Regions from separate parts of the Pseudomonas rustica genome, predicted to be linked through region 1. Evidence: predicted binding sites of a transcription regulator. Region 1 holds the regulator's gene; the other holds the start of a gene.
What was found. The regulator sigma-54, encoded in region 1, starts transcription at its own class of promoters, with help from an activator protein. The targets are predictions, from matches to a motif close to ANTGGCATNNANNTTGCTNT.

Region 1 (4,592 bases):
TCGTCAGCATCCAGATACAGAACATCGCACTGGATGTGCTTGGCGCGGGCATCTTCGAGCAGTTCCGGAAAACGCGTCAGATGGCTCGGCAAGTTGCGCGCATCGATCGACACGGCGACCAGCGGTTGCGCCAGTTCGGTGTGAATCAGCGCGCGTTCGGCCAGTTCCGGCAGTAAACCCGCCGGCAGGTTGTCGATGCAGTAATAACCGTTGTCCTCAAGGACATCCAGTGCGGTGCTTTTACCCGAGCCGGAACGGCCACTGACGATGATCAAACGCATGATTACTGCCCGTTTTGCTCGTCCAGTACGACCTGGTACAAGGCTTCGTTGCTCGGAGCGCTGCGCAACTTATCGCGCACATCCTTGCGATCCAGCATGCTGGCGATCTGGCGCAGCAATTCCAGGTGCGCATCGGTGGCGGCTTCCGGCACCAGCAGTACAAACAGCAGGTCAACCGGCGCGCCGTCGATAGCGTCGAAATCGATAGGGGCTTGAAGGTGCATCAACGCGCTGATTGGCGTTACACAACCTTTCAGGCGGCAATGGGGAATGGCGATGCCGTTGCCAAAACCGGTCGAACCGAGTTTTTCACGGGCAATCAGAGCCTCGAAGACATCTTGCATCTCCAGATCCGGCACTTCGCGGGCGATCAGGTTGGCAATTTGTTCGAGGGCTTTCTTTTTACTGCCGCCCGGCACGTTCACGAGGGAACGGCCGGGGGTCAGGATACTTTCAAGTCGGATCATGGAATGGGGGGTTATCGACCGGTTGCGCCCTGGAGGAGGCTCTGGGTCTTTTCCTTATGCTTTTTGAGTTGGCGATCCAGCTTGTCGGTCAGTGAGTCGATCGCAGCATACATATCAGTATCTTCTGCGTTGGCGACCACTTCGCTGCCGGGAATATGCAAGGTGGCTTCGATTTTCTGCTTCAGCTTTTCGACACACATCGTGACTTGCACGTTGGTGATCTTGTCGAAATGTCGCTCCAGTCGTTGGAGTTTTTCCTCGATGTAGGAACGCAGAGGTTGGGTCACTTCCAGTTGGTGTCCACTGATGTTGACTTGCATACAGCTTCTCCTTCGTTGCCAGTGCATAAAGCGGCAGGCCGGATAGCCTGCCACTGGAACGCTGTAACGTGGCTTACATCAACCGCTTGCGTTCGCTCGAAGGCGCGATCCCGAGGGATTCGCGGTACTTGGCGACGGTGCGGCGAGCCACCTGAATGCCTTGTGCCTCCAGTAAACCAGCGATCTTGCTGTCACTCAACGGCTTTTTCTGATTTTCCGCGGCAACCAGTTTTTTGATGATCGCTCGGATCGCCGTGGACGAGCATTCACCGCCTTCAGAGGTGCTGACGTGGCTGGAGAAAAAGTATTTCAGTTCATAAATACCGCGCGGGGTATGCATGAATTTCTGCGTGGTCACTCGGGAAATCGTTGATTCGTGCATGCCCACCGCTTCGGCGATGTCGTGCAGCACCAACGGCTTCATGGCTTCGTCGCCGTACTCCAGAAAACCGCGCTGATGCTCGACGATCTGGGTGGCAACTTTCATCAGGGTTTCGTTGCGGCTCTGCAGGCTCTTGATGAACCAGCGGGCTTCCTGCAACTGATTGCGCATGAAAGTGTTGTCGGCGCTGGTGTCGGCGCGACGCACAAAGCCGGCGTACTGCGCGTTGACGCGCAGGCGTGGCATCGATTCCTGATTCAGCTCGACCAGCCAGCGCTCGTTGTCCTTGCGCACGATGACGTCAGGGACGACATATTCGGCTTCGGTCGATTCGATCTGCGAGCCCGGACGCGGATTGAGGCTTTGTACCAGTTCGATGACCTGGCGCAGCTCGTCTTCCTTGAGCTTCATACGGCGCATCAACTGGCTGTAATCACGGCTGCCGAGCAAATCGATGTAATCGCTGACCAGACGTTTGGCTTCCGCCAGCCAAGGCGTCTTGGCCGACAGCTGACGCAATTGCAGCAGCAGGCATTCGCTGAGGTTGCGCGCGCCGATACCGGCCGGTTCAAATTGCTGGATGCGGTGCAGGACGGCTTCGATCTCGTCCAGTTCGATGTCCAGTTCCGGATCGAACGCCTCGAGAATTTCTTCGAGGGTTTCGTCCAGGTAGCCCTGATTGTTGATGCAATCGATCAGGGTCACGGCGATCAGGCGATCGGTGTCGGACATCGGTGCGAGGTTGAGTTGCCACAGCAAGTGGCTTTGCAGGCTTTCGCCGGCGGAGGTGCGGGTGGTGAAATCCCACTCGTCATCATCGCTGCTGGGCAGGCTGCTGGCGCTGGTCTGGTAAACGTCTTCCCAGGCAGTGTCGACCGGAAGCTCGTTGGGGATGCGTTCGTTCCATTCGCCGTCTTCGAGGTTATCGACGGTCGGTGCGGCTTCCTGATAGGAAGGTTCCTGGATCTCGGTGGGCTTCTGTTCGGCGTTGTCGGCCATGGGATCCGAGTTGTCGAAGTCGTCGCCTTCTTCCTGGCGTTCGAGCATCGGATTGGATTCCAGAGCCTCCTGGATTTCCTGTTGCAGATCCAGGGTCGACAATTGGAGCAGGCGGATGGCCTGTTGCAGCTGCGGTGTCATCGTCAGCTGCTGGCCCATTCTCAAGACTAGCGATGGTTTCATGGCAGGGGCTTAACACCTTATTCGCCGGCGCTATGCGCCATCCACTACAGGGCGCCGAAGCGCCAAACTTAAGCAAATTATATGCCTGAAACTGAAGTGTTTGCCTAGAGCGCTGTAACAATTAAGCGTATTAAATCCTGCTTGAATCGATACAGCACTCCGGCTGCGCACCGGGCACTGTGACGCTTACAGGCGGAACTCGTGACCCAGATACACTTCCTTGACCAGTTCGTTGGCCAGGATGGTTTCGGCGTCACCTTCGGCGATCAGTTGACCGTCGTTGACGATGTAAGCGGTTTCGCAGATATCCAGCGTCTCGCGGACGTTGTGGTCGGTGATCAGAACACCGATGCCCTTGGCCTTGAGGTGGTGGATGATCTGCTTGATGTCGCCGACCGAGATCGGGTCGACACCGGCGAACGGTTCGTCGAGCAGGATGAATTTTGGTGCGGTGGCCAGCGCGCGAGCGATTTCCACCCGGCGGCGTTCACCACCGGACAGGCTCATGCCGAGGTTGTCGCGGATGTGCGTGATGTGGAATTCCTGCAACAGGCTTTCCAGCTCTTTGCGGCGGCCGGCCTTGTCGAGTTCCTGACGGGTCTCGAGGATGGCCATGATGTTGTCGGCCACCGACAGTTTGCGGAAGATCGACGCTTCTTGCGGCAGATAGCCGATACCGGCCTTGGCACGACCGTGCATTGGCTGGTGGCTGACGTCCAGATCGTCGATCAGCACGCGGCCCTGATCGGCCTGTACCAAACCTACGATCATGTAGAAGCAGGTGGTTTTACCGGCACCGTTCGGGCCGAGCAAACCAACAATCTGGCCGCTGTCGATCGACAGGCTGACGTCACGCACGACCTGGCGGCTTTTATAGGCCTTGGCCAGGTGCTGAGCTTTCAGAGTTGCCATTACTGGGTCTTCTCGTCGGTTTTCTTCTTCGGCTGGATCACCATGTCGATACGCGGACGCGATTCGGTGACTTTGCTGCCGGTAGCGCGACCGGCGCTGGCCAGTTTCTTCACGGTGTCATAGACGATTTTCTCGCCCTGAGTCGTGTTGTTGTCCTTGTCGACGACCTTGGCCTTGTCGATCAGCACGACGCGGTTTTGCGCGGCGTGGTACTGAATCGTTACGCCCCAGCCCTGTACAGGCTTGGCGTCACCCTGGGTTTGCAATTGCTCGAAGTAGGCAAGGTTACCCACCGACGTCACTACGTCGATATCGCCAGCCGGCGTTCGGGTGATAGTCACCGTATTGCCTTTAACGATCATCGAACCCTGGGTGATGATCACATCACCTTTATAAGTGGCGATGCCGTTCTTGTCGTCCAGTTGGGCGTCGTCGGCCTGAATACGGATAGGTTGCTGCTGATCGTTCGGCAGAGCCCAGGCGCTCACGCTTCCCAGTGCTGCGCCCAGACTGAGCAAAATAGGGAGGGTTTTAACGAGCCTCATACTGTCCTCTTACGTTCGATAGCAGGTGTATCCTGCTTTCCTTCAGGTACGCTTTCATGCCAACGCCGGTTGATACACCGCCAGCGCCGTCGATTCTAACGGGTTGCTCGGTCTGCGCATATTGCTCCTGCGGGAACACGGTCATGCGCGTGGAAGTGACCAGCAGGTCGCGGTTTTGTTCGTCGGTGCGTTTGATGCGCACCGAATCAATCAGTTCTACCTGTGTGCCGGCCGCATTCACTTCGCCGTGCTCACTGGTCACGTGCCACGGAAACTCGGTTCCGCGATACATGTTCAGGTCGGGTTTGGTGACCAGAGTAATGTCCGTTGCCTTGACGTGCTCGGCTATCTCCGACGTCATTTCATACTGCACACCGCCGTCCGGCAAATATTGCAGGGTATGCGTTTTGGTCGCGTACCAGTCGATCGGGTTGTCGACGGTGGTAACCGGCGGATTGTCGAGGAAACGTTCCGGGCTGATGTTCCAGTAGCCGACCGCAGCA
Region 2 (4,592 bases), 2.6 Mb from region 1:
GAGCGGGTACGAACACCGTCCAGGGCGAACTGCCTTCACAGCGAACCTTGACCGTCACCCGGCCCAAAGGACGGGGGGTGTTCTCCAGCGACGCTGTCAATTCCTTGTCGCACATCGGCATGCGCATACGCGGATCGAGCTGCTTGACTTCGATCTCGTAGCGGCCTTCGGTTTGACTGGTTGCCAAATAGTCTTCTACGGTGAACTCAAGAAAGCCCTGAGTGACGCCGATAAGCATGTCAGGCAAGGTAACCGAATCCGCAATGGCAGGGCTGCCAGCGAGCAAACAGCAGGCGGCAGACACCGCGCAAAGCCCTTTGCGAAGGGGAGAGGTCAGGTGTCGGAAAACTGTCGTTTGAGCGTTCATACGAGTTAAAAAGCAAGCGCCGTGCCGTTTAGCAATGAATGTGCGTCGCAACAACACTTGGCGTTGAGGTAGGAGTCTGGGCATGGCTGGTGTAATGGATTCGGTAAACCAGCGCACGCAACTGGTGGGGCAGAATCGCCTGGAGCTGTTGTTGTTCCGTCTCGACGGTCAGCAGCTCTACGGAATCAACGTGTTCAAGGTGCGGGAAGTGCTGCAATGCCCGTCGCTGACGTTGATGCCCAAGTCCAGTCCTGTCGTGTGCGGGGTGGCAAATATCCGGGGGGCGACCATTCCGATCCTTGATCTGGCGATGGCGACCGGCTCCGGCGCGTTGAAAGACAAGAACAACCCGTTCGTGATCATCACGGAGTACAACACCAAGACCCAGGGTTTCCTGGTGCGCTCGGTGGAGCGCATCGTCAACATGAACTGGGAAGAGATTCATCCGCCGCCCAAGGGCACGGGTCGCGATCATTACCTGACCGCTGTGACTCGGGTGGACAATCAGTTAGTCGAAATCATCGACGTCGAGAAAGTGCTGGCGGAAGTTGCGCCGACGCCGGAAGCGATTTCGGTGGGCGTGGTCGATGTCGAGACCCAGACCAAAGCGTTGTCGCTGCGGGTGCTGACGGTCGATGACTCGTCGGTGGCGCGCAAGCAGGTGTCGCGTTGTCTGCAAACGGTCGGCGTCGAAGTGGTGGCGCTGAACGACGGCAAACAGGCGCTGGATTACCTGCGCAAACTGGTCGATGAGGGCAAGAAGCCGGAAGAAGAGTTCCTGATGATGATCTCCGACATCGAGATGCCGGAGATGGACGGATACACTTTGACGGCCGAGATCCGCAGCGACCCACGCATGCAAAAGCTTCATATCATCCTGCATACTTCGTTGTCCGGGGTATTCAATCAGGCGATGGTCAAGAAAGTCGGCGCCGATGACTTTCTGGCCAAATTCCGCCCTGATGACCTGGCATCCCGGGTAGTCGACCGGATCAAAGCAGCAGATATCAGCTAGGAGCGCTTTGCTCCTGGCGGTCAACACGATTTAAGAGGCGGCATCATTGTCTACGGGTAATTTGGATTTCGAACAGTTCCGGGTCTTCCTGGAAAAAGCCTGTGGCATTTTGCTCGGTGAAAACAAGCAGTACCTGGTCTCGAGCCGTCTCAACAAACTGATGGAACAGCAAGGCATCAAATCCCTGGGTGAGCTGGTGCAGCGTATCCAGACCCAGCCGCGCAGCGGTTTGCGCGAGCAGGTGGTCGATGCCATGACGACCAACGAAACCCTGTGGTTTCGTGACACCTATCCGTTTGAAGTCTTGAAGAAAAAAGTCCTGCCCGAAGCGATCAAGGCCAGCCCCAACCAGCGTCTGCGGATCTGGTCGGCGGCGTGCTCGTCGGGTCAGGAACCGTATTCGCTGTCGATGTCGATCGATGAGTTCGAACGCACTAACCTCGGTCAGTTGAAGATGGGCGTGCAGATTGTTGCCACCGATCTGTCCGGCCTGATGCTCAACAACTGCAAGACCGGCGAGTACGACAGCCTGGCCATTGGTCGTGGTTTGTCGCCGGAACGTCTGCAGCGTTACTTCGATCCGAAAGGCCCGGGGCGCTGGGTAATCAAGGCGCCGATCAAAAGCCGCGTCGAGTTCCGCTCGTTCAATCTGCTCGACAGCTACGCCGCGCTGGGCAGGTTCGACATCGTGTTCTGCCGCAACGTGTTGATCTACTTCTCTGCCGAAGTGAAGAAAGACATCCTGCTGCGCATCCACAGCACGCTGAAGCCGGGCGGTTATCTGTTCCTTGGCGCGTCGGAAGCGCTGAACGGTTTGCCGGATCATTACCAGATGGTGCAGTGCAGCCCGGGGATTATTTACCAGGCGAAATGAAGCATGTGCAGAAGAAGGGAGCCCTCAGGGGCTCCTTTTTTTTGCCGCATGCTTCACGTAGGAGCTGCCGAAGGCTGCGATCTTTTGATTTTGTTTTTTAAGATCAAGATCTAAAGATCGCAGCCTTCGGCAGCTCCTACAGGTGGAGGTGCTCGCAGGGCGAAGCGGCAGAAAAGCGGCATCTGGCGGAAACCGCTTGCCGCTTTTCTGGCATTGTCGCTTTGCCGACTGCCCGCAAAGCCCCGGTTTACGGGGTTTCTTCTGTTTGGCACGCGGCTTGCTAAAGCTCATGTACGAAAAACCGGTCACCTGAAGGTTCCCGACATGAGCATCAGCTTCGATAAAGCGCTCGGCATTCACGAAAAAGCATTGGGCTTCCGCGCCCAGCGTGCCGAAGTGCTGGCCAACAACATCGCCAACGCCGATACCCCGAACTACAAGGCGCGGGATCTGGACTTCTCGAAAGTGCTCGAAGCACAGACCCAGAAGAACGCCAACGGCACCATCGCCCTGAACATGACCAACAGCCGTCACATCGAAGCTGAAGGCCTGGGCAATGGCGACGAATCGCTGCTGTATCGCACGCCGATGCAACCTTCGATCGACCAGAACACCGTGGATGCGCAACTGGAACAGTCCAACTACGCGGAAAACGCCGTGGGCTTCCAGGCCAGCTTCACGCTGCTCAACAGCAAATTCAAAGGGCTGGTCTCAGCCCTGCGCGGAGAGTAATCCATGTCCCTGTCCAGCGTTTTCAACATTGCCGGCAGCGGCATGAGCGCACAAACCACGCGTCTGAACACCGTGGCGTCGAACATCGCCAACGCCGAAACCGTTTCGTCGAGCATCGACCAGACCTACCGCGCCCGTCACCCGGTGTTCGCCACCATGTTCCAGGGCGGCCAAAACGCTGGCAGTAACTCGCTGTTCCAGAGTCAGGACGCCGCGGGGCAGGGCGTGCAGGTACTCGGTGTGGTCGAAGACCAGAGCAACCTCGAAGCGCGTTACGAGCCGAACCATCCGGCGGCCGACGCCAAAGGCTACGTCTACTACCCGAACGTCAACGTGGTGGAAGAAATGGCTGACATGATTTCCGCGAGCCGTTCGTTCCAGACCAACGCCGAAATGATGAACACCGCCAAAACCATGATGCAGAAGGTACTGACCCTCGGTCAGTAATAAGGGGCGACTGCCATGAGCGTTACCGATACCACCAGCTCCCTCAGCATGAACGACATTCTGGCCAACTCGTCGAAGACGGCCAGCAGCAGCACCTCCGGCGGCATCGCTTCGGCGACCAACAGCGCCACCGGTGGCCAGGCGCTGGGCAAAGATGCGTTCCTGCAATTGCTGGTGACCCAGCTGAAAAACCAGAACCCGCTCGATCCGCAGGACAACAGTGCGTTCGTTGCACAGTTGGCGCAGTTCAGCAGTCTGGAAGGCATCACCACACTGAACAGCACCGTCAGCTCGCTGGCCGGCAACTACAACTCCTCGCAAGCCTTGCAGGCGTCGTCGCTGGTCGGTCGCAACGTGATCGTGCAGACCAACACCGCGCAGCTCGACGACCCAACCAAAGGCCTGACCGGTTCGGTCACCGTGCCTTCGTCGATCGCCGGCGGCACCGTCACCATCACCGATAAGGACGGCAAAGCTGTTCGCACCATCGACCTGGGCAGTCGCGCGGCCGGCGATGCCAGCTTCACTTGGGACGGCAAGGATTCTTCCGGCACCGTGGTGCCGGTCGGTACTTACACCTTCAAGGCCAGCGCACCGATCGATGGCGCCGCAACGGATCTGGCCACTTACCTGCCGGCCACGGTCAACAGCGTGACCATCAGCCAGACCGGCGGCGAGCTGATGCTCAACCTGGCCGGCAAGGGCAGCGTTGCCCTGTCCAAAGTACAAACCATTGGTATATAGAGCCGATTAACCCGGCACAAAGGAGTGGAATATGTCTTTCAATATCGGCCTTAGCGGTCTCTATGCAGCCAACAAACAACTGGACGTGACCGGCAACAACATCGCCAACGTTGCCACCGCCGGTTTCAAATCCTCGCGCGCAGAATTCGAAGACGTCTACTCGGCGACTCGTCTGGGCAGCGGCAGCAAAGTGATTGGTAACGGCGTGCGCCTGGCCAACGTTTCGCAGCAGTTCACCCAGGGTGACATCAGCAACACCGGTAACGTGCTCGACATGGGCATCAACGGTTCGGGCTTCTTCACCATGAGCAACAACGGTTCGGTGTCGTATACCCGTGCCGGTACGTTCAAGGTCGACAACGCCGGTTACATCACCAACACCGATTACACCTCGCGTCTGCAGGGTTACGGTG

Region 2: flgB (flagellar basal body rod protein FlgB) is a predicted target of sigma-54. The motif match lies at 2,521-2,540, and genes of this name have one in related genera.

The regions. Positions count from the first base shown of each region.
Region 1 is NZ_CP188200.1:4,609,799-4,614,390, reverse strand. Features, by position in the region: gene rapZ (RNase adapter RapZ) at 1-281, opposite strand, end outside; gene ptsN (PTS IIA-like nitrogen regulatory protein PtsN) at 284-748, opposite strand; gene hpf (ribosome hibernation-promoting factor, HPF/YfiA family) at 760-1,068, opposite strand; gene ACP3TY_RS21115 (RNA polymerase factor sigma-54) at 1,142-2,632, opposite strand; gene lptB (LPS export ABC transporter ATP-binding protein) at 2,819-3,544, opposite strand; gene lptA (lipopolysaccharide transport periplasmic protein LptA) at 3,544-4,089, opposite strand; gene lptC (LPS export ABC transporter periplasmic protein LptC) at 4,076-4,592, opposite strand, start outside.
Region 2 is NZ_CP188200.1:903,474-908,065, forward strand. Features, by position in the region: gene flgA (flagellar basal body P-ring formation chaperone FlgA) at 1-367, opposite strand, end outside; gene ACP3TY_RS04310 (chemotaxis protein CheV) at 450-1,382, shown strand; gene cheR (protein-glutamate O-methyltransferase CheR) at 1,429-2,256, shown strand; gene flgB (flagellar basal body rod protein FlgB) at 2,581-2,988, shown strand; gene flgC (flagellar basal body rod protein FlgC) at 2,992-3,435, shown strand; gene flgD (flagellar hook assembly protein FlgD) at 3,451-4,179, shown strand; gene flgE (flagellar hook protein FlgE) at 4,211-4,592, shown strand, end outside.